DNA from 4 places in the Sulfuriferula sp. AH1 genome. Region 1 is predicted to be linked to each of the others. Evidence: predicted binding sites of a transcription regulator. Region 1 holds the regulator's gene; each other region holds the start of a gene.
The links. Region 1 encodes sigma-54, which starts transcription at its own class of promoters, with help from an activator protein. Its sites were predicted from a motif close to TGGCACNNTTCCTGCT; they were not measured.
Positions count from the first base shown of each region.

Region 2: CAP31_RS09345 (polymer-forming cytoskeletal protein) is a predicted target of sigma-54. The motif match lies at 3,318-3,333, and genes of this name have one in related genera.
Region 3: CAP31_RS13835 (TorF family putative porin) is a predicted target of sigma-54. The motif match lies at 1,654-1,669, and genes of this name have one in related genera.
Region 4: nifV (homocitrate synthase) is a predicted target of sigma-54. The motif match lies at 2,072-2,087, and genes of this name have one in related genera.

Region 1 is NZ_CP021138.1:2,635,614-2,641,089, forward strand. It holds gene CAP31_RS13235 (Gx transporter family protein) at 1-170, opposite strand, end outside; gene CAP31_RS13240 (NusG domain II-containing protein) at 151-537, opposite strand; gene rapZ (RNase adapter RapZ) at 534-1,367, opposite strand; gene hprK (HPr(Ser) kinase/phosphatase) at 1,391-2,335, opposite strand; gene CAP31_RS13255 (PTS sugar transporter subunit IIA) at 2,332-2,787, opposite strand; gene hpf (ribosome hibernation-promoting factor, HPF/YfiA family) at 2,794-3,129, opposite strand; gene CAP31_RS13265 (RNA polymerase factor sigma-54) at 3,152-4,582, opposite strand; gene lptB (LPS export ABC transporter ATP-binding protein) at 4,592-5,314, opposite strand; gene lptA (lipopolysaccharide transport periplasmic protein LptA) at 5,317-5,476, opposite strand, start outside.
Region 2 is NZ_CP021138.1:1,825,342-1,830,817, forward strand. It holds gene CAP31_RS09325 (hypothetical protein) at 39-386, shown strand; gene CAP31_RS09330 (hypothetical protein) at 439-975, opposite strand; gene bamE (outer membrane protein assembly factor BamE) at 1,027-1,539, opposite strand; gene CAP31_RS09340 (tetratricopeptide repeat protein) at 1,575-2,990, opposite strand; gene CAP31_RS09345 (polymer-forming cytoskeletal protein) at 3,409-4,020, shown strand; gene CAP31_RS09350 (hypothetical protein) at 4,103-5,035, opposite strand; gene CAP31_RS09355 (hypothetical protein) at 5,097-5,476, opposite strand, start outside.
Region 3 is NZ_CP021138.1:2,752,091-2,757,566, forward strand. It holds gene CAP31_RS13825 (ammonium transporter) at 1-384, opposite strand, end outside; gene glnK (P-II family nitrogen regulator) at 397-735, opposite strand; gene CAP31_RS13835 (TorF family putative porin) at 800-1,609, opposite strand; gene CAP31_RS13840 (accessory factor UbiK family protein) at 1,890-2,144, shown strand; gene CAP31_RS13845 (YifB family Mg chelatase-like AAA ATPase) at 2,151-3,647, shown strand; gene CAP31_RS13850 (VIT1/CCC1 transporter family protein) at 3,660-4,706, shown strand; gene CAP31_RS13855 (hypothetical protein) at 4,807-5,106, shown strand; gene CAP31_RS13860 (hypothetical protein) at 5,119-5,476, shown strand, end outside.
Region 4 is NZ_CP021138.1:34,061-39,536, reverse strand. It holds gene nifW (nitrogenase stabilizing/protective protein NifW) at 1-36, opposite strand, end outside; gene cysE (serine O-acetyltransferase) at 50-889, opposite strand; gene nifV (homocitrate synthase) at 889-2,019, opposite strand; gene CAP31_RS00220 (methyl-accepting chemotaxis protein) at 2,302-3,960, opposite strand; gene fdx (ISC system 2Fe-2S type ferredoxin) at 4,240-4,602, opposite strand; gene hscA (Fe-S protein assembly chaperone HscA) at 4,628-5,476, opposite strand, start outside.

The DNA of each region.
Region 1 (5,476 bases):
AAGCCGTATTGCTTCAGCACCAGCAGCGTCACGATATTGGCCAGGCCCGGCTTTACCCCGGGCAGCGGCGACGGCAATGCCGCTTCCATCAGCATCAGTGCGATAGCCAGTGCTGCCAGATAGGCGATGCGATGATCTTCGGCGGTAGGTTTAATAGTTAAGACTGTCATAGCGCCGCACCTGCCCCACGATTTCCACGCTCACCTGATTGGGCAAACAGATCGCAGCTTCACCCTCATGACTGATCCATCCCTGATGCACACACAGCTGCCGCGGACTGGGATCGCTACGCACCCGCGCCCGATGACCGGCCACTTCCACTTGCGTGACGCCCAGAGGGCCCGGCACATCGACACTGAATGCACGCGCCAGCGATGCCGTCAGAAACACATCGCCGCCGCGCTTGATGATGAGACGCTGTCCGCCCGGACTCATCCAGTAATGCATACCCAGCGCCAGGATCACCATCACTCCCAGCGTCAATACGGCCCAATCGCCGCTTTTTATCGTCGCCATGACCGAACTTGGGGTGCTCACATCAACTCGCGGTGCCGCACCAGTGTTTGCACGTCAGCCGAGAACTGCGCCGCCAGACGCTCGGTCATGTATACCGAGCGGTGCTGCCCGCCAGTGCAACCGATCGCCACGGTCAGGTAGGCGCGATTATCGCGCATGAAACATGGCAGCCATTTGCGCACGTACTGTTCGATATCGGACAACATCTCGCGCACTTCCGGGATGTTTTCGAGGAAACTGATGACATCCCGGTCACGTCCGGTCTGCGGACGTAGCACGGGGTCGTAATGCGGATTCGGCAGACAGCGCACATCGAATACCAGATCCGCATCCAGCGGTATGCCATGTTTGAAACCGAACGATGCAAACAGCAACGTCAGTTGGGCGCCTTCCAGTGCAATCATGTCCCTGATCCAGCTGCGCAAGGTATTGGCGGACAAGTCGCTGGTATCGATACGATGCGCCAGTTGCGCAATCGGGTCCAGCAAATCCCGCTCCATCGCAATGGCTTCCGGCAATGCGTGATGCTCATCGCTGAGCGGATGACGGCGTCGGGTTTCGGAAAACCGCCGCACCAGCGTTTCTGTTTTCGACTCCAGAAACAGCAAGCGGAAATTCAGTTGCTGCCGCAACTTTTGCACCAGTGCCGGCAGATGCTGGCAGGAATCGCCGCTGCGTGCATCGACGCTGATGGCCACCTGCTGGTAACCGTGGCTGGCCAGAAACTGTATGCTCTCTTCCAGCAAGTTGGCGGGCAGGTTGTCGATGCAATAATAGCCCACGTCTTCCAGCACGTTCAAGGCGATGCTTTTCCCCGAACCCGACAGGCCGCTGATCAACACCAACTGCATTTTGTTCAGCGCGATTTCCATGGTTATTCGTTTGCTTCCAGCAGTTTCTGCTGACGCGCAATGAATTCTTCCGCACTGTTGAAACCGCGCATGCGCAGAATATGATTGCGCGTTGCCACCTCGACCAGCACTGCCAGATTGCGCCCCACCGCGACAGGAATAAGGACTTTGGGAATTTTCACACCCAGAATCGTTTCTGACGAGGCGTGCATATCCAGCCGGGAGATGGACTCCTGTGCCGGATCGGCGGGTGCTTTCAGATGCACGATGAGCTTGAGATTCTTTTTGCTTTTGACCGACAGCTCGCCGAACAGGGTACGGATATTCAATATCCCCAGCCCGCGCACTTCGAGAAAGTCCTGCAACATCGGCGGGCATTGCGCTTCCAGCGTATCCGGCGACACCTTGAACAAATCAACCACATCGTCCGCAATCAGGCGATGGCCGCGCGTAATCAGCTCCAGTGCCAATTCGCTCTTGCCCGCCGAGGATTCGCCAGTCAGCATCACGCCGATGCCGTTCACTTCGAGCATGACGCCATGCACGTTGACCGATTCTGCCAGCACATTGGTCAGATAGTGTGACAGCACCGCCATCAGCTCCGGGCTGGCTTGCGGCGAAGTAAACAGCGGCGTATGCGTGCGTTCGGAAGCTTCCAGCAGCTGGGACGGCACCGGCTCGCCATTAGCCACCACCACCGCGGCCAGCTCTGTCGAAAACAGATTGGTTACCGCATTCTGCAAACCGGCTTCGCCTAATTGGCGCAAATAGTCCATTTCCGCGCATCCCAGCACCTGTACGCGATTGGGATGCACAAAATTCAAATGCCCGACCAGCGCCAGCGAAGGCTTCTGCACCGTATCGCCCACCAGTTGCTTATCACCGCCCTCCTGCCCGGAAACCCAGGTCAACGCCAGCGTCTGGGCAAGTGCGGCAAACATCTGGCTAACGGGGATGGAGTTTGTCATGGCTGCCAATTACGGATCAGATCAAGCACGCCTTCACTGTCGGTGCTGGTCAGCAGCGCATCGCGCAAGGCTTTGTTGCTGAACAGCTGCGCGAGTTCGCCGAGTATCTGCAAATGCAGGTCAGTCGCCTGCATGGGAACGAACAGCATGAAAACAAGTTTGACCGGGAGGTGATCGGGAGCATCGAAATCAATCGCCGGCTCAAGCCGAACCAGCACGCCTGTTGCGGATTTCAAACCTTTGATGCGCCCGTGCGGTATCGCGATACCTTGCCCCAATCCGGTAGAGCCAAGCTTTTCGCGGGCGATCAGACTATCGAGAATAACATTGGGTGCGACACCCACTTCACTGCCAAATAATTGCCCAACATATTCAAAGAGACGTTTTTTACTCCCCATCCCGATATCGAGAAGAATATGCGAAATGGGGAGCAGCGGAACTATCTGATTCATTGCGGCTTATTCTTGCTCAACCACCGCTTGATGTTTGATGCCGCCACTGGCCTGATGCGAAGCGATGTTTTTTTCCTTGTGCTTCATGACCTGGCGATCCAGCTTGTCAGCCAGGCTATCGATCGCTGCATACATGTCGGACTCTTCGACCTGCACAAAGATATCCTTGCCGCTGAGATGCACGCTGGCTTCGGCGATATGCTTCAGCTTTTCTACCGTGAGCACGACATTGACGTCGATAACATGGTCAAAATGACGTTTCATGCGATCGGTTTTTGATATCACATACTCGCGAATCGCAGGGGTGATTTCCAGATGATGACCGGTAACTGTTAGATTCATGACATTCCCTTTCACTTGCTGGTTATAGCGCTTTGCGCTGGTTGGCGGGCGGAATTTGCATGGATTCACGGTATTTTGCAATCGTTCGACGCGCTACTACGATACCTTGCTGACCGAGAACCTCAGCAATTTGCCCGTCGGATAAAGGTTTCCTGGTGTTTTCCGCACTGATCAGTTGCTTAATTAACGCACGAATTGCAGTCGCCGAGCAAGCCCCGCCGGCGTCAGTATTCACATGACTGCCAAAAAAGTATTTCAATTCAAAGATTCCGCGCGGGGTCATCATGAATTTCTGGGTGGTCACGCGCGATACCGTGGATTCGTGCAATTCCACGACTTCGGCGATTTCACGCAATACCAGCGGACGCATCGCCACTTCGCCATGTTCGAAGAAATGGCGCTGCCTGTCGACGATACTCTGCGTCACCCGCAATATGGTATCGAAACGCTGCATGATGTTCTTGATCAGCCATTTCGCTTCCTGCAATTGCCCGGCCAGCTGCTGGTGATTGACATCGCGATTGCGCGACAGAATGTCTGCATACAGTTGATTGATGCGCAATTTGGGCATGGCATCCGGGTTAAGACTGGCTACCCATAAGCCTTTGACTTTCTTGACGATCACATCGGGAATGATATAACGCGTATCGGATGCGCCAAACGCCTCGCCAGGACGCGGATTGAGATGGGTAATCAGCTCGCGGGCGGCACGCAACGCCTCGTCATCACAATGCAACTTGCGCTTCAGTCCTGCATAATCATGCGCGCCCAGCGCCGCAAGATCATGTTCAACGATACGCTGCGCCAACGCCAGATGTGGAGTGCATTTCGGCAGGGTCTGCAGCTGCAATGCCAGGCATTCTGCGAGGTTACGCGCACCGACGCCCGTTGGCTCAAGATTCTGCAAATGCTTGAGTGCAATTTGCAGCTCATCCATATCCACTTCCAGCTCATCCGGCAACATTTCCGCAATGTCTTCCAGGCTCTGGGTAAGATACCCGCTTTCATTCAGGGCATCGATCAGCAGCAGAACCAGACGCTTATCGCGCTCCAGCAACGGGGTGAGATTGAGCTGCCAGGCCAGATGATCGCGTAGACTGATAACGTCTTGCGACGATGTCTGCGGTTCAAAATCATCGTCATCATTGTCATCGCCGGAACCGTAATTGGCAGACTCGTTCCAGTCCAGCTCGGCCAGTTCCCGCGGGGCGGTTTCAACCGGGGCATCCACAGTCGTCTCCGTGCTGCCGGCTACGCTCGGCTCATACTCAGGGCTGCGCATGCTGCTATCGTCGATCGCATCCACCCGCTCGAGCAGCGGGTTCTCTTGCACCATCAGCTCCAGTTCCTGATTGAGCTCAAGCGTCGACAATTGCAGCAAACGGATGGATTGCTGCAATTGCGGCGTCAGCGTGAGGTGCTGGGATAGTTTAAGTTGTAAACCCTGTTTCATGATCTGTCGTTAGAGGCGGAAATGTTCGCCCAGGTAAACCTTGCGGACACTTTCATTATGAATGATTTCCTCAGGTTTACCAGCAGCCAGTACCGTACCATCGTTGATGATGTAGGCCCGGTCACAAATACCCAGGGTTTCGCGTACATTATGGTCGGTTATCAGAATACCGATGCCGCGCTCGGTCAGGAACCGTATCAGCTTCTGGATATCGATTACCGCAATAGGATCTATGCCGGCAAATGGCTCATCCAGCAACACGAACCGCGGATTCATCGCCAGGGCACGGGCAATTTCGACACGACGGCGTTCGCCGCCGGACAAGCTCATTGCTGCCGAATCACGCAAATGCTCGACGTGCAAATCCTCCAGCAAGTCGTTCAAATGCTGCTCGATCTCGGCTTCGCTATATTTTTTCAACTCCAGAATCGCGCGTATGTTCTGCTCTACCGTGAGCTTACGAAATATCGAGGCTTCCTGCGGCAAATAACTCAAACCCAATGCAGCGCGCTGATGTATCGGCATCATGCCCAGATCGTGGCCATCCATCTGAATTTCGCCTCCATCCAGCTTGACCAGGCCCACGATCATATAAAAACACGTCGTTTTGCCCGCGCCATTCGGCCCCAACAGACCGACGACTTCACCCGGGTTTACGCTGATCGACACGTCTTTGACTACCAGACGCGATTTATAACTTTTTTTCAGGTGCAGCGCCTTGAGCTCGCTCATTTCTACTTACTCGCGTCCGGATTCAGACTGCCTGCAGGTTGCAACGGTAACGGCGTGGCCGGCGGCTGTGCCCCTGCTTTCGGCTTGGGTCGGATTACCGCATGCACGCGGCTGGGAGATACTCCCGGCGATTTCGCGACATTCGGATCGTTTTTCACCTCG
Region 2 (5,476 bases), 810 kb from region 1:
TCCATCGATGCCCAAACCACGCATATTCGGGGGATAAATTGGAACTCAAATTAGCGGATTCATTACAGGCATGGGGAACACCTGACTTCAAACGCGTCCTCAAAAACGAGATCGAACAGCTGGATGCCAGTCAGTTACCATTGCAGCAAGCCTTGTCCGTCGGCAACTACGCCCTCGATGACGAACTGGAAGCGGTCATTCTCGATGCAGCTGAGAGGGCGGATTCCATCCGGGTAAAGGCCGGTATCTTTTATACCAGCATCATTGGCGGTTGCAGCTGCGCCGACGACCCTACTCCCATCGACAAGAATACGGAATACTGTGTAGTGCAGCTGGATATAAACCGGGACACGGCTGCAACAACACTGACACTGCTTAATGAATAAGCGCCTTGCCGGATCTGCTGCGCGATCCTTCAGCAAGGCGGAAATTTCGGTCTCACCTGTCCTTCAAATGACGGTAGACCAGCCAGCCCATACTCGTCAGCAGGCCAATCCAGCATAACAGGCGCAACATGCTCGCCAAGACCGTATCGTATTCCAATACACCCCACCGACTGAGGATGTGAAACCAGTCGTGTTCTCCACCGCCTACCAGCGGCAATGCCTGTGCCCGCGCATCTGCCATATAGCGGGCAATATTGAAACCATTTTCGCATAGCCAGCCTACTGCCAGCACAAAGCCCAGACTTTCACGCCGCCACCAGAAACGCCCGATAAACACTAAAGGGAATACCAGCTGGCCGAAGGTTCCGCCATATAACCCCAGCGTTTCGCCAAAAATCCCGAACAGCGGATGCCCTGCCTCATGGAAAGCCAGATTGGCATGATCCAGTACCGGAATAAAGCCGTTTTCCGCCGTTTTGATCAGCCACATCAGCAATACGATCAGCATGATGCCCGCAATCAATTTGCTAGCCGCCACCCGCGACCAGGGGGTCTGAGAACGCTCAAACAGAATATCAAGCATGTTCATGATTCACCTGCTGCGCCGGGCATCGGCGTAACAGAAATTGCATACGTGCACTTAGCACATGCATTCCCGTTCTCCGCACAAGCCTCTTTGCGATTCGGTCATTCCCATGGATGAGCGCACGGTGCCCTTGCTGCCGTTGAACATGACATCGAAACGCGATGGCTGATTCAGCTGATTGCAATAGCGCCATTCCCATACCAATTCGTCGCGCCGCGCATAATAGATCGTCCAGGAAGGTTCGGAAGGCCCCAGGATGCGCAGCACCTGATCTTTGCTCATGCCGGGCCGGACTTGCGCAAAAGTTTTGTCGTCCAGCACATTCTTCAGGCTTTTCAGTTTGCCGGCGCTGTCGATAACTGCCATGAAGGTATGCACCCCCATCGGGCCACGCGAATAAGCGAGCTGTCTGGAACCGTCGCTGTTTTGCCATTGCATCGCCGGCTGCCCCATTACCCGGACTATATCATCGAATCCGGCCTTGCCCGGCTGAAGCCCGCGGCCATCGTATGAGGCGCAGGCACTCAACAATAACAGAATGGGCAGGATATTTAATAAGGCTTTCATGCATGTACCTATCAACAAAAACCGGCAAACCGATATTAACGCACTCGGGGCACAACATTACCAGCGAATTCGCCTTCGCGATGAGTGCGTTCGTTCCTCCAGCACACAAGCGCCTCGACCAGCATGGCAATGACCGATGGCCAGCCGCCTCCGGGAGGCTGGCGAAACAGCCGCATCTGCTTCGGATACCAGGGCGAATCCGTGCGTTCAGCCAGCCAGCGCCAGTCGGGTCGATAATCCGGCAGCAATAGCCAGCACTTCACGCCCATAGCCCCGGCCAGATGGGCGACGGCAGTATCCACAGTGATTATCAGATCCAGATGGCTCATCACCGCAGCAGTATCGGCAAAGTCCGTCATAGCGGAGCCGAGCGCCAGCAAGGACAATCCTGCCGGCGGATTTGTCGCTTTCTCCTCCCCCGCGCCCTTTTGCAGGCTGACGAACTGCAGTTCCGATACGTGTCCAAGGGGGGCAAGCATAGCCAGCGATGGCAGGGAGCGATCTGCATCATTTTCAAAACGCGGATTGCCCTTCCATGCCAATCCGACCCGCAATCCGGACGCAGGTAACAAGGCGGCCCATTTCGCTACCTTTAGCGGATCCGCAGTCAGGTAGGGAATCGGTGCAGGAATATTATCCAGACGTGTATGGCAGTAATGGGGCAGGCTCAGGGGAAGCGTCCACACATCCCACTTTGGGGCTGGCATGTTCTGCAAGGAATGCACTTCATCCACACCGGGCAGCGTTGCAAACAAGCTGGTCAGATCCGGGTGGCAGATCAGGGATATCCACGCCGCCCCCCGCTCCTTCAGCATAACCGCATAACGGCAGAACTGGATCATGTCGCCATGCCCGGCTTCAAAGCCGATGACGACGGATTTGCCGATCAGGGATTCGCCGCACCACTGCGGGCAAGTGAAATATTTACCCAGGATATCGACCCACTTCCGCGCTTGCAGATGGTACCAGCCTTCCTCGAAGCGCCCCTGGCGCAGCAGTATGTAGCTCAGATTAAAGCGGGCGTTCGCATAACTGCCGTTCAGCGCCAGTGCCGTACGATAGCATTGCTCGGCCTCGCCTTCCCGCTTCATGCAGGCGAACAGTACGCCTTGGTTTGACCAGGCTGCAGGCGAGTCCGGCGCCAATTGCAAAGCATGCCGATTGACGGCCTCCGCTTCAGCAAAGGACTTTCGGGCCAAGAGCATGGCACCCAGATTGAGCAAAGTCTGCGCGTCGGGATGGATTGCAAGAGCCTGCCGGTAACATGCCTCCGCTTCTTCCATTGCGCCGGCTTGTTCGCGTAGCAGACCCAAGTTAGTCAAGGCCTCGGCAAATTCCGGATTCCGCAATAAAGCCTGCCTGAAACATTCTTCAGCTTCTATGGTCTCCCCGGCTTTCATGTGCTGATTGCCCTGAAAAAACAGGGCTTCGGCTTCGAGGTGCGCGTTCATTAAAGCCCTGACATGAAACAGGTGCATGCCCTTGCACGGATCGTCATTCCGGCAATATTGGGTTCGACAGCGATGTATGAGTGATTATGCACCCGGAAATTATGCACGCATATCTCAAATTCACAAATCCTTTATGCAGGGGAACATTCCGAGCATTATGTCGCTACGCGACGACAAAATACAATAATAATAACCATTTGTTTTATATTGATTTTTTACAAAAACACTCCATATCAGGTCGCTGACGGACGACAAAAATCTTTAATTTTCGCTGAAATATTTTGCACAAAACGACACAACCAATTGTTTATATTTAAATATTTTTATTGGCACAGTTCTTGCCATTAGTCCTTTCATGCTGTGGCACCCCCACCCACAACATTATTTGAATCCGATATTCTTAATGAGGACATTACTTATGCTCAAGACTTTCATGCAATCCCGTCAGAACGGGAGTCCGTCCGACACATCCACCGCTGCATCCGAAGCAAATAAACCTGTTGCGACTTCGCCAACAGTTCAAGCCTCGAAAGCGGAAGCTGCTCCAGCAGCCCCAAAGCCTGCACCACAAGAGGAAGGCAACAAGCTTATCGTAGGCCCCAATATCAAACTTAAAGGCTCGGAAATTACGGATTGTGAAATTCTGGTGGTAGAAGGTCGGGTTGAAGCTTCCATGAAAAGTCGTCATATCCGTATCGCGGAAGGCGGCGTGTTCTGCGGCAAGGCGGAAATCGATGTCGCTGAAATTCGCGGCCATTTCGAAGGCGAACTCATTGCACACAAACGCCTGGTGATTTATTCGACAGGCAAAGTCACCGGACAAATCCAATACGGCTCAATGACCATGGAAGAAGGGGCCAGTATCTCAGGCAGCATGGAAATGCTGGCCCCTGAAAACGACGCTGTCAATGCGGCTGGATTGGCTACCGCTTCCATCAGCCCGGCACAGGGCACAGTGGCCCGCCTCGGATCGGCTTATCCTGCCACACTGCTGTCGCGTCATATGGCGAACAAGCAGCGTCAGAACTAACCCGATTCGAACACATAAAAAAGCGCCTCTGCGGAGGCGCTTTTATTCGGCTTGAATTTTTCAGCCCGATATTTAATCAGCCCTATCCATTAACGACTTTAGCCATAGGCCTGTAATAATCGAGGATGTTCCCTGCCGGATTAGCCATATCGGCATACAACGGTTCCCGCTCGATCTCATTACCGCTGCTATCACGATAGACCAGTTGCTGCGTTTCGAAATCGTATTCCGGCAATAACTGATCTTGCCATTGATTCAAAAAATTCACATAGAACGGAGTGAACAATCCGCGTCTCGGCTTATCCCGGCGCAAGGCAAATATATATTCAGGCCATTCGCTGACGACAGTACCGTAGCAATACTGCACCCGGACATAATCGCCGGCAACGACCATTTTCCAGAACGGAACAGCATCGTAGAATTTGAGGCTTACGCGTTTGCCCTCACTCCTCAGCACCTCCAGGCAAGCGATGCTTGCCGCGATCTCCTGGCGATATCCCTCACGCAGGGCTTCCGGATTTGTGCTTAACCGCGTGCGTTCGTAAGCGCCTCGCCCCTCTGGGTTCATCAATAACACCCGTATCTCATTACTCTCATCGAGCACCTGGCGAATCCAGCAATGATCCTTGCCCAGCATCTCGTTACCGGTAACCGAAAGTATCGAAATCTCACCCGTCTCCTGCATACCCTTAAGCATTTTTTGATGGTTGCGCCATGACAGCCGGTCACCGCTTTCCCCGGCATGCACCAAAGAAGCCAGTGTATTGGCTTTTAACCGGCGTCCGTTATCCCAGGCGACTTTGAAAATATTGAACAGCAATACCAGCGCCGCAGCAATCACCACCTGCATCACCACCAGCAAGCCGGAACTCCCTTCCGGCCACCACTGATACAAAACATTCTGCGCCGCATCGGGCACGGCAAAAGCAACGCCTGTGGCAAGCAACGATAGCGTGACATGGGAAAAAACAGGTTTGACGCTATAGCCCAAACCCGGACTTTGATTGAATAACATTCGTTTACTCCTCAGTGATTAGCATGTTGTTCGGGATCCACCGATCTCAACTATCACAACCTCAAATTATCGTGATCCAGGTACCATGACCACGTCTGCCGCATTCTGTTGCCGCATCAACAGACATCCGATTCAGACTGGACACACGATAAACGGCATCAATCATAGCGAACATCTTTCCGCCGCCATTTTCTGCAGCGGTTAAGACCGCGCATGGCTGCGCAGTCGTTGCGGAAGCACGAATCGACTCAACAGACTTGCAGTCACGGCAAGGCGGCGTGTTTTGGGGAGACGTTTTGCCGGTTGGGCGTTTTGTCTCGACCGCCCTCCCTTTCGCCGTCACGGGTTGCGTAACAGGAGCATGGGAAGAAGGTATCCAGTCGGTCATGGCGACGATACCAAACAAGCTAAAGGCAGTAACTGAAATCCCTGACGCAACCA
Region 3 (5,476 bases), 120 kb from region 1:
CATCGAATAACCATACACTACCCATAAAATGGAAATCAGGCAGAAAATGGTAAATATCTGCGTCAGCACGGACAGCATATTCTTGGAACGCACCAAGCCGCCATAGAATAATGCCAGGCCGGGGATAGTCATCATGATCACCAAAGCAGTGGCGACTATCATCCAGGTAGTATCACCCTTATCAGGTACTGGCGCTGCGGCTGGTGCAGCTGCAGGTGCCGATACGGGTGCTGCGGCTGCCGGAGCCGCTGGAGCAGGCGCTGCGGCTTCCGGAGCAGAAGCGGCTGCGGGCGCTGCAGCCGGCATGGCGGCATCATCGGCAAGAGTCACGCCGGAGATGCCTAAGGTACACAACATACTTAGTGCGATGAGCCATTTTTTCATGTCGCTCTCCCTTTATAACGCTTCTGGCCCGGATTCACCGGTACGAATCCGCACGGTTTGCTCCAGGTTGAATACAAAAATTTTGCCATCACCAATTTTGCCGGTATGTGCGGATTTTTCGATAGCCTCGATCACCTGATCGAGCAATTCGTCAGCAATCGCCGCCTCAATCTTGACCTTAGGTAGAAAATCCACCACATATTCCGCACCGCGATATAGCTCGGTGTGCCCCTTTTGCCGACCAAAGCCTTTAACTTCGGTAACGGTAATACCCTGCACGCCAATGGCGGAGAGTGCTTCACGTACCTCGTCCAGCTTGAACGGCTTAATGATTGCCGTAACGAATTTCATGTTTCCTCCTTAGGTCGAGCGCAAAGTCAAACAGTGCGCCCGGGTTGGTTTGCAACGATCAAAGTTAGAAAGTCCGGGATACTGCAGCTACGAAATGGCCATCACCTTGGTTATTATCGGAATTTGCGCCAAGAATCTTCCATCCGGCATCTTTTGCATTGGTATCGGTGTAATAGGCAGTTGCGCTCCATCCAGTACCCAAATCCTTGGTCACGCCCAGTTTCCAGTCAACGTAAGAGTACAGACTGTCATTGGAAGCACCTCCGGCAACTGCAGTACCTGCAAAATACTGATTACCTACGTGTGCATTGATGGTCCAAGTATCGACGACTGGAATATTGGCTGATAAATCAAGATAATACGAGCCGCTTGCATCATTGACACCAAACAAGCCATTCGACACGACGTACGAAACCTTACCGGTTAACCATTTGTAAGATAATGCGCCGTATAATTCGGTAGTATCAGGTTTTACCGTACCGACAGGCAATACACCATAATGCCCCGGATAGTAATATTGCAGCACGCCTACATCATAACCGATGTCGCCAACGGTATTCTTATAACCACCGTACATGTCCCATTCCATGCTGACCGAATTTTTCGTACCATCCTGATTCGTCACGTTATCGGAGAACCAGCTAATGCTGGAAGCCCAGGTACCAGCATAAAAACCACTGGAATGGCTAAAATCAAATCCGCCTTGAATGGCTGGCTTGCTTGCGGTCTGTGTAATACCGCGATAAACGTATTGGCTGGTCAAGCTTACGTTTGCACTTAAAGTGTAATCTGGCGCGGGCGCATCAGCCGCAAAAACAGGTGCCGTCACGCAGGCGAGTGCGATGGTTAAAATGGTTTTATTAAATGTACGCATCAGAAACTCCTAAAGTAAAAATCGCAACATTGCGTGAGGGATATAGCACAACCCATGCCAGAAAAATTATTAATAATAAACATTGGATTAAGCATACCTCATTCAAGGCCACATTTTTCATCGCACCAAATTAATGCATAAAGGGATGGCTTGGCACCATTAGCGGGCACGAATATGGTGCATCGGATGAAATTTCCTTGCGCTTTGCCTAGCGGCTTGGCAATTTGCCGGTTAAAATGAATCGGTCATTGACATTGGCACATTCACACAGAGGATAAACATGCTACCCAACCAGAAACTATTCGATGAACTCGGTGACAAAATCAGTCAGGCGGTCAATCAGGGGCCTTTCAAGGACATCGAGCATAACTTGCGGGCGCTAGTGCAGAGTACATTGCAGAAACTCGACATCGTGACGCGGGAAGAGTTTGATGTGCAGCAGGAAGTATTGCTGCGTACCCGTGAACAACTCGTCGCGCTTGAGGCACGGGTAGCCGAACTGGAAAAACTGATCACCCAGCCGCCGGCAGCATAAGCCCATATGGCGATAGCGGTATTGCACAGCCGTGCACTCACAGGCATGGCTGCACCAGAAGTCGTTGTTGAGGCCCATTTGGCGAATGGGTTACCCAGCTTTACCATCGTCGGACTTCCTGAAACAGAAGTCAAAGAAGCACGCGACCGAGTCCGTGCCGCCATCCAGAATTCCCGTTTCGAATTTCCGGTCAGCCGCATTACTGTCAACCTCGCCCCGGCTGACCTGCCTAAAGAATCAGGCCGTTATGATTTGCCTATCGCGCTCGGCATTTTGGCCGCATCCGGACAAATCCCGGTGCAAGCGCTGAAGGAGTATGAATTTGCCGGGGAACTGGCTCTGACTGGCGAACTGCGTCCGATACGCGGCGCACTGGCCATGACGTTGGGTGCGGTATCCAGCGGGCGGGCATTCATCCTGCCGACCTCCAGCGCTGCGGAAGCCGCATTGGTCGAACATGCGGTCATTTATCCGGCTGACTCCCTATTAGCTGTATGCGCACATTTAACCCGGCAAACCCTGCTCTCTCCACAACCGCGAACGGCAGCCGGCGACTCGGCTTTTTCAGTGCCGGATTTCTGCGATGTCAAAGGCCAGGCGGGTGCCAAGCGCGCACTGGAAGTTGCAGCCTCGGGAGGACACTCCCTGCTGATGTCAGGGCCGCCGGGCACCGGAAAATCCATGCTGGCAAGCCGCTTGCCGGGCATATTACCGGACATGAGCGAACTCGAAGCCATCGAATCGGCCGCCTTATTGTCATTAAATGGCGGATTCCGTCTGGCGCATTGGCGCCAGCGTCCCTACCGCAGCCCCCATCACACCGCCTCTGCGGTCGCCCTCGTCGGCGGCGGCAGCAACCCCCGCCCCGGCGAAATTTCGCTCGCACACCATGGAGTATTGTTTCTGGACGAATTGCCGGAATTTCCGCGCACAGTGCTGGAAGTGTTGCGCGAACCGATGGAATCGGGTGCAATCACGATTTCTCGCGCCACACGGCAGGTCGATTTCCCGGCACGATTTCAACTGGTCGCGGCGATGAACCCCTGTCCCTGCGGTTATTTGGGGCATCCGGCAGGCAAATGCCGATGCACACCGGATCAGATCGCGCGCTATCGTGGACGTATCTCCGGCCCACTGCTGGATCGGATCGATATACAAATTGAAGTGCCTGCGTTAAATCATGACGAATTGCTCAAACAGGCTGATGGCGAAGCCAGTGCCATTATCCAGCAACGCGTTGCAACTGCACGTGCGTGCCAAATCAATCGCCAAGGCAAAGCAAATACCGCATTATCCGGCACCGAAATAGACCAGTATTGCGCGCCCGACCCGGCAGGGGAAGCATTATTGAAACAGGCCATCACCCGCCTGAACTTGTCAGCGCGAGCCTATCACCGCATACTCAAAGTGGCGCGCACGATCGCTGATCTGGCAGGAGAATCCAGCGTTACCAGCCGACACGTTGCGGAATCGATCCAATATCGCCGCCTCGCCCACACTTAAAGGCCAGCCCTCATGTCTGCACGTCATCACGCCCTCGAAGGCTGGCTGGAAGAAAAACGCTCAGCTTATCTGTATCGCAATATTGCGCTGGCCGAGACTGGCACTTCAAGACAGGGCTTGTTTACCGAATTGGCCAATGCGGCAGAACAGCAGGCGAAGTTGTGGGAAATCGAGTTAACCAAGGCAGGCAGCGCCATTCCGGCCCGTTTTCAACCCGACCTGCGCAGTCGGCTGGTAAGCAATCTGGTGAAACGGCTGGGTACGCGCACGATGCGCCCCGTATTATCGGCAATGAAGGTGCGCGGCATGGCCATTTATACACACGCCAGCGCCCAGCATCTTATGCCCGCCACCATTGAAGATGTCGGCCAACGCCACCGTCTCGGCGGACATGGCAATTTACGAGCCGCGGTATTCGGCATCAATGACGGCCTGATTTCCAATGCCAGTCTCATTATGGGGGTAGCCGGTGCAACCATGGGTCAAAGCCAGATGATATTGATTTCCGGGCTGGCCGGATTATTGGCTGGCGCGTTTTCGATGGCTTCGGGTGAATATATCTCTGTGCGCTCACAGCGCGAAATGTTCGAATACCAAATTGGCCTGGAGCGCGAAGAGTTAGCGCAATATCCTCAAGAGGAAGCAGCAGAGCTGGCGTTGATTTATGCCGCCAAAGGCATGGACAAAACCGAAGCGGAGCGGGTAGCCGACACCCTGATTGCCGACCCTGACCGGGCGCTGGATACCTTGGCACGCGAAGAGCTGGGACTCAACCCTGACGAGCTCGGTTCACCATGGGGCGCAGCAGTTTCCTCGTTCCTGGCATTCTGCACTGGTGCTGCCATCCCCTTGCTGCCTTTTCTGTTCAGTACAGGACTACCCGCATTGCGGGGTGTCATGGGCATAACCGCCCTGGCATTATTTCTGGTTGGCGCCAGCATCAGTCTATTTACCGGCAGACAGGCCATTTTAGGCGGCTTGCGCATGCTGTTAATCGGCGGTGCAGCGGGCGCAGCGACTTATTTTACAGGTCATCTTTTGGGGGTCAGCCTTGGTTAGCAACAGCTCAGCGAGACATTTATCCTTATTTGCGGCATAATTGCCAAAATTAAAGCATTACAATCAAAAACTAACAATAAATCATCACAGGAGATAACACATGGATTTCAATATCACCACCGTACTCAATTTTAGCGCCATCCTTATTATGTTCTACTGCCTGTATTTGGTACTTTCGCTCAAATCCAGTATCCCGGGCGGCATGGTAGGCAAGCGCTGGAATTTTCTCTCCATGCTGGTGGTATTATTCACCATCGGTTATCTGTCAACCCCCTTCTTCGACCAATTGCCCGATGACATCCTGCGCCTGGTAGTCTCCGGCATCTTCCTGTTCGGTGCAGTTTATGTGGTCGTGACCGTCCGTCTCATTTTCAACATTATTCGCGAATTAACTGAATAAACTGGAGTAATCATGCATCCAGATTTGATCTTATTTCGCACCCCGAAAGGTGAAGAAATTGCCCGCAGTCACGGGCATGAAATCTCTGCCAACCATCGCCGTGCCTTACTGGTCGTCGATGGCAAAACCTCTGTCGCCAATCTGGCAAAAAAGGTGTTCTGGGTCAGTGATGTGACCTCCGTCCTTAAAGAGTTGTACGCATTGGGACTGATTCATGATGACGTATCGACGATACATGGCCAGGTCAGCCAGTCCGGCGGGGGTGGATTGTTATTAAAAGTTCAGCTTGCGACCATCGCCAAGGAATTGCTGGGCAGCAACGCTGAGCGCGTCATTAAAAAGATAGAAGACGCTGATGGCACACCCGATG
Region 4 (5,476 bases), 280 kb from region 1:
GGAAAACTGGGTCAGTTGTTTGATCATGGCATTCATATTGCGTTTCTCCTCAGGAATGCTTGGGTGTTGCAACGGCATCAGTTTTCAGGCTGCCGTCAAAAATAGGCTGCGCACAGGCATCGCTATCGCAGGTTTGGCAAATGCCAGTACTGCTATCATCGCCTGCAAGCGTTGTCACCTGCCGTTCCAGATCGGCGATGCGGTCGAGCAGGCAGGCAATCGCCTTGCCCACGGGGTCGGGCATGCGGTGATGGTCGAGATCGATACCGTCAGCGGTGATGCGGCGCTGATGCCTGGGCAGCACCATGCGACCGGGGATGCCGACTACGGTCATTTCTGCGGTGACGTCCTCGATTACCACGGAATTGGCGGCGATGCGGGCGTTGCGGCCTATGCTCACCGGGCCGAGTATTTTTGCACCAGCCCCGACCACCACCCCGTCACCCAGCGTCGGGTGGCGTTTGCCGGGATTCCATGTGGTGCCGCCCAGCGTTACGCCGTGATAGAGCGTAACATCGTTACCCACTTCCGCCGTTTCGCCGATGACTACGCCACAGCCGTGGTCAATGAAGAAACGCCGCCCTATGGTGGCCCCCGGATGGATGTCTATCTGCGTCAACATGCGCGCAATAAAGCTGATCAGGCGTCCACCGTAGCGCAGCTTGCGCCGCCACAACGCGTGAGCAAGACGGTACAGCACCAGCGCATGCACGCCGGGATAGATGCTGACCACTTCCAGCGTGTTGCGGGCCGCCGGGTCGCGTTCGAATACGCAGGCAATGTCTTCGCGCACCATGGCCCACAAACCTGAAGGCGTTGTCCCGGCTCGCGCCTGATGGTCAATATGCTTGTCGGTCAATGTGGTAGTCATCGCAGGTTTCTCGCTCATCACGACGGCGTGCCTGTGCACGCCGCATTTTCAAGGTAGAAACGTTTCAGGTCGTCTATGCTTGGCGTGCTTTTGGTCAATATGGCGTGTATGCGGATCATGCTGAGCAGGGAGTGCGCTTCCAGATCCGTGAGCACCAGTCCGATTTTGGCGTAGGCATCCATGACTGAATGCGACCCGGAATGCTTGCCCAGCACCGTGCGATGTTCACGACCGACTTCGGCAGGGCTGAAACCTTCGTAGTTGCGCGGATTCTTGATGAGCCCATCCACGTGGATGCCGGATTCGTGGGTGAATACGGCATCGCCGACGATACTTTTATTGGGTGGGACAGGCCGACCGGAAGCCGCGGCCACCAGTTGAGAGATGTGGGGAAAATGCAGGGTATCGACGGCGCTTTCGATGCCGTAGAGGTGACGCAGCGCCATCACCACTTCTTCCAGCGGGGCATTGCCTGCGCGTTCGCCGAGTCCGTTGACCGTGGTATTGACATGGCTGGCCCCGGCGCGGATGGCGGCCAGCGTATTGGCGGTAGCCAACCCCAGATCGTTGTGGGCATGCATTTCCAGATCGATATCAACGGCCTGCCGCAACATGCTGATGCGGCCGTAGGTGGCGAAGGGATCCAGCAAGCCCAGCGTATCTGCAAAACGGAAGCGCTGGGCACCGGCATCTTGCACGGTTTCAGCGACGGTGAGCAGGAACTCGACATCGGCACGTGAAGCATCTTCGCCGCCGACGCATACCTCCAGCCCGAGATCCAGCGCGCATGGCACGAATGTCTGTATCTGCGCCAGCACCCAGTTGCGATCACGCCCCAGCTTGTGCTTGATTTGCACATCGGAAACCGGGATGGAGAGATTGACGATATCGACATTGCAATAGGCGATGGCGAGCAGGTCGGTCTCGCACATGCGGCCCCACGCCATGAGTCTGGACGGCAGGTGCAGATCGGCAATGGCCTGAATCAATTCGATTTCGGCGTCGCCCATCACCGGGATGCCGATTTCCATCTCCGGCACACCCGCGCTCGACAACGCCTTGGCGATGGCGATTTTTTCGTCTGCACTGAACGCTACTCCGGCGGTTTGCTCGCCGTCGCGCAGAGTGGTGTCGTTAATCGTGATCATGATGTCAGTGGCTTCCATTGGCGTGTACTGAATAGGGTTTCAGTCTCTATTCAGCAATAGCTGTGCCAGCTGACGATATGGAAATTTATGTTATATTTTTCATGATGTTGCGGGAATTTCGGCGGTCCATCGAAATGGGCGAAGCAGACCCAATGTCGCGTTTGTCGTTTTTGTAACAGGGGAGCTGGCGCCGGATGTCGCGTTCGGCAACGCTGGCTGAACTATTTTGAATGAGTGCAGCTTGCAGACGCAAGAGCGTACTTGCGCCTGCTGGATAGGGGCTTATTTTCTGTTGCTATTGGCAATCGGTACAGCCAGTCTGGCCGGAGCAGGCTTTGGCTTGATTCGGGTTGGCAGTACGCGTATTACCGCAGTTTGTACCGGAACGGCGCTATGTTCGACTGAATGTGTTTGCGCACCGGCGACCAGTCTGAATGCGCTAACCAGATGCGCCAGCTTGCCTGCCTGATCCTGCATGGTCGCTGCCGCTGCTGCGGCCTGTTCGACTAATGCTGCATTATGCTGGGTCGTTTCATCCATCTGCATAACCGCCTGATTGACTTCCTCTATGCCTGCGCTTTGTTCCTGGCTCGCAGCGGTGATGTCATTCATGTAGCCAGCCACGCCCTTGACCGAGCTTACAATCTCATCCATGGTCTTGCCTGCGGCGTCGACCAGCTTACTGCCCAGTCCGACTTTCTCCACCGAGTCGTCGATCAATGCCTTGATTTCCTTGGCAGCTGCCGCCGAGCGTTGCGCCAGACTGCGCACTTCGGTCGCTACCACCGCAAAGCCGCGACCCTGTTCTCCAGCGCGCGCCGCCTCTACAGCGGCATTGAGGGCCAGAATATTGGTCTGGAATGCAATACCGTCGATGACGCCGATAATATCGGCGATCTTGCGTGAACTGTCCTGGATTGAACTCATGGTACTGACGACATTGCCTACAGCGGTTCCGCCTTTGACTGCGATGTCGGAGGTTGTCGCAACCAGTTTGTTGGCTTCATGGGCATTGTCTGCATTCTGTTTTACGGTGCTGGTCAGTTGCTCCATCGCAGAAGCGGTTTCTTCCAGCGAACTGGCCTGCGATTCGGTACGTGCAGAGAGATCGGCATTGCCCGCAGCTATTTCCTTCGCGCCGGTATTGACCAGATCGGTGGCTTCCTTGATCTGCCCGACCAGCAATTTCACATTGATTTGTAAAATGCGTAACGACTGGATGACTTTACCCAGCTCATTGTCTCTATCCGATATGATTTTTCCGGAAAGATCCCCCGCACTCATGCGCTCAATATCGCGGCGAACACGTTCCAGCGGCGTCACGATGCTGCGGTAGAACATGAAGCCGAACAAGGCGGACAACAGCATGCCGATAACGGAAACGGCTACCGACCAATTATCATACGGCTTGCTGCTGTTTACGGTTGCGATCAGATTGGCTGTGAACAGCAGCGCCAACAAGCCCGAGGACATGATCAGTTTGCTCTTGATGGATGCATTCTTCAGGATGTCCAGATGCTGGGGCAGCGAGCGCCGAACGGCTTCGCCTTCGGCAATTTCCAGTTTTTTACTACCCGATCTTATTTCCCGGTAAGCGTTCTCGGCATCGCGGACCTGGCCTCTGTCGGGCTTGACGCGTATGGAGGTGTAGCCAACGATCCGACCGTTTTCGAACATGGGCGCAGCATTGGCTTCCACCCAGTAATGATCGCCATTCTTGCAGCGGTTCTTTACCAGGCCGGTCCAGGCCTTGCCGCTTTGCAGTGTGCGCCAGAAATCGGCAAAGGCCTCTTTCGGCATGTCGGGGTGGCGCACTATGTTTTGCGGCGCGCCCAGCAACTCTTCTTCGGAGAACCCGCTGATATTGATGAAGTCCTGGTTAATGTAAGTAATGTTGCCGTGCAGATCGGTTTTTGAGACGATGGTTTCGGATTCGCTCAAAATGTATTCTGTGCCTGTGACGGGCATGTTGTTTCGCATAATCTCCCCCGTTGTTAATAATGGTGGTTGTGAGACGGATCGGTTAGTTATTGTGATTTTTTAGAATATTGTAAGGAATTAGTAAGTTAATTGGAACATATTTGGAATAAGTCCGCACTGTTTAAATCGGGAATGCCTTTATACCAAGAATGATTGAATAAGGAGGAATTTACTTGAATGCAAAGAGCGCATGGTGTGGAGTACCATGCAAATACAACTTTGCACGGTGATTGTTAATAGTCATGGTTCATGGGGCAACCCTGGTTCAGGCTTTTCCTGAACAAGATTCAGGGTATAGCGTGGCAATTCCACCAGCAGGTCGGCTTGACGCACAACTACCTGGCAGGCCAGACGTGAATGCTGGTTGAGCCCCCAGGCTTTGTCGAGCTGATCTTCTTCATCTTCACCCGCGGGCGTCAGCGAAGCGTAGCCTTCGCGGATGATGACGTGGCACGTGGCGCAAGCGCAGGATTTTTCGCAGGCATGTTCCAGCGCAATGCTGTTCTTGAGCAGTGCGTCGCACAGAAAGCCCCCCGCTTTGGCATCAAAGGTCGCGCCTTGCGGGCAGAGCGTGTCATGGGGCAGAACGATAATGCGTGGCATGGTGATCTCTCCGGAAAGTGGCGGATTAAACCTGTGCCAGGTCGGCCAGTTTATGTCCGGCCAGGGCGCGCTGTATGCTGGCGTCCATGCGCCGGGCGGCAAAATTCCGAGTGGCGCGGTTGAGCGCCTCGCTGGCCTGTTTAAGCGCACGCAGACTGTCCGCATCGCTGGTTTCGATGACTTCAGCCAATGCGTACATGGCCTTCGTCAGTACCGCACGCTCGCCGGGCGCGAGCAGGATTTCGCCATCCTGTTCGATGGCGGCGTAGGTGGCATCGAGCAGGCGCCGGGCGTCTACCTGTGCTTCGCGCAGCATGCGTACCTGCATGTCGCTGTCGGCTTTACCGTAAGCATCCTGCAGCATTTCTGCGACCTGGGTATCGCTCAGCCCGTATGAGGGCTTGACGATGACCGATGTTTCTATCCCGGTACTCTGTTCACGGGCGCTAACGCTCAGCAGTCCGTCGGCATCCACCTGCAGCGTCACCCGGATGCGTGCCGCGCCCGCCACCATGGGCGGGATGCCACGCAGCTCGAACCTCGCCAGCGAGCGACAGTCTGCCACCAATTCGCGTTCACCTTGCAGCACGTGAAAACTCATGGCGGTCTGGCCATCCTTGAAGGTGGTGAATTCCTGCGCCTGCGCTACCGGTATGCCGGCGTTGCGCGGGATGATCTTTTCCACCAGCCCGCCCATGGTTTCGATGCCCAGCGACAGCGGATTGATATCCAGCAGCAGCCAGTCGTCGTTGCCGCGATTGCCTGCCAGTACGTTGGCCTGCATGGCTGCGCCGAGGGCGACGACCTGATCGGGGTCGACATTGGTCAGCGGGGTCTGCCGGAAATGGTCGGCTACGGCCTGGCGTATATGCAG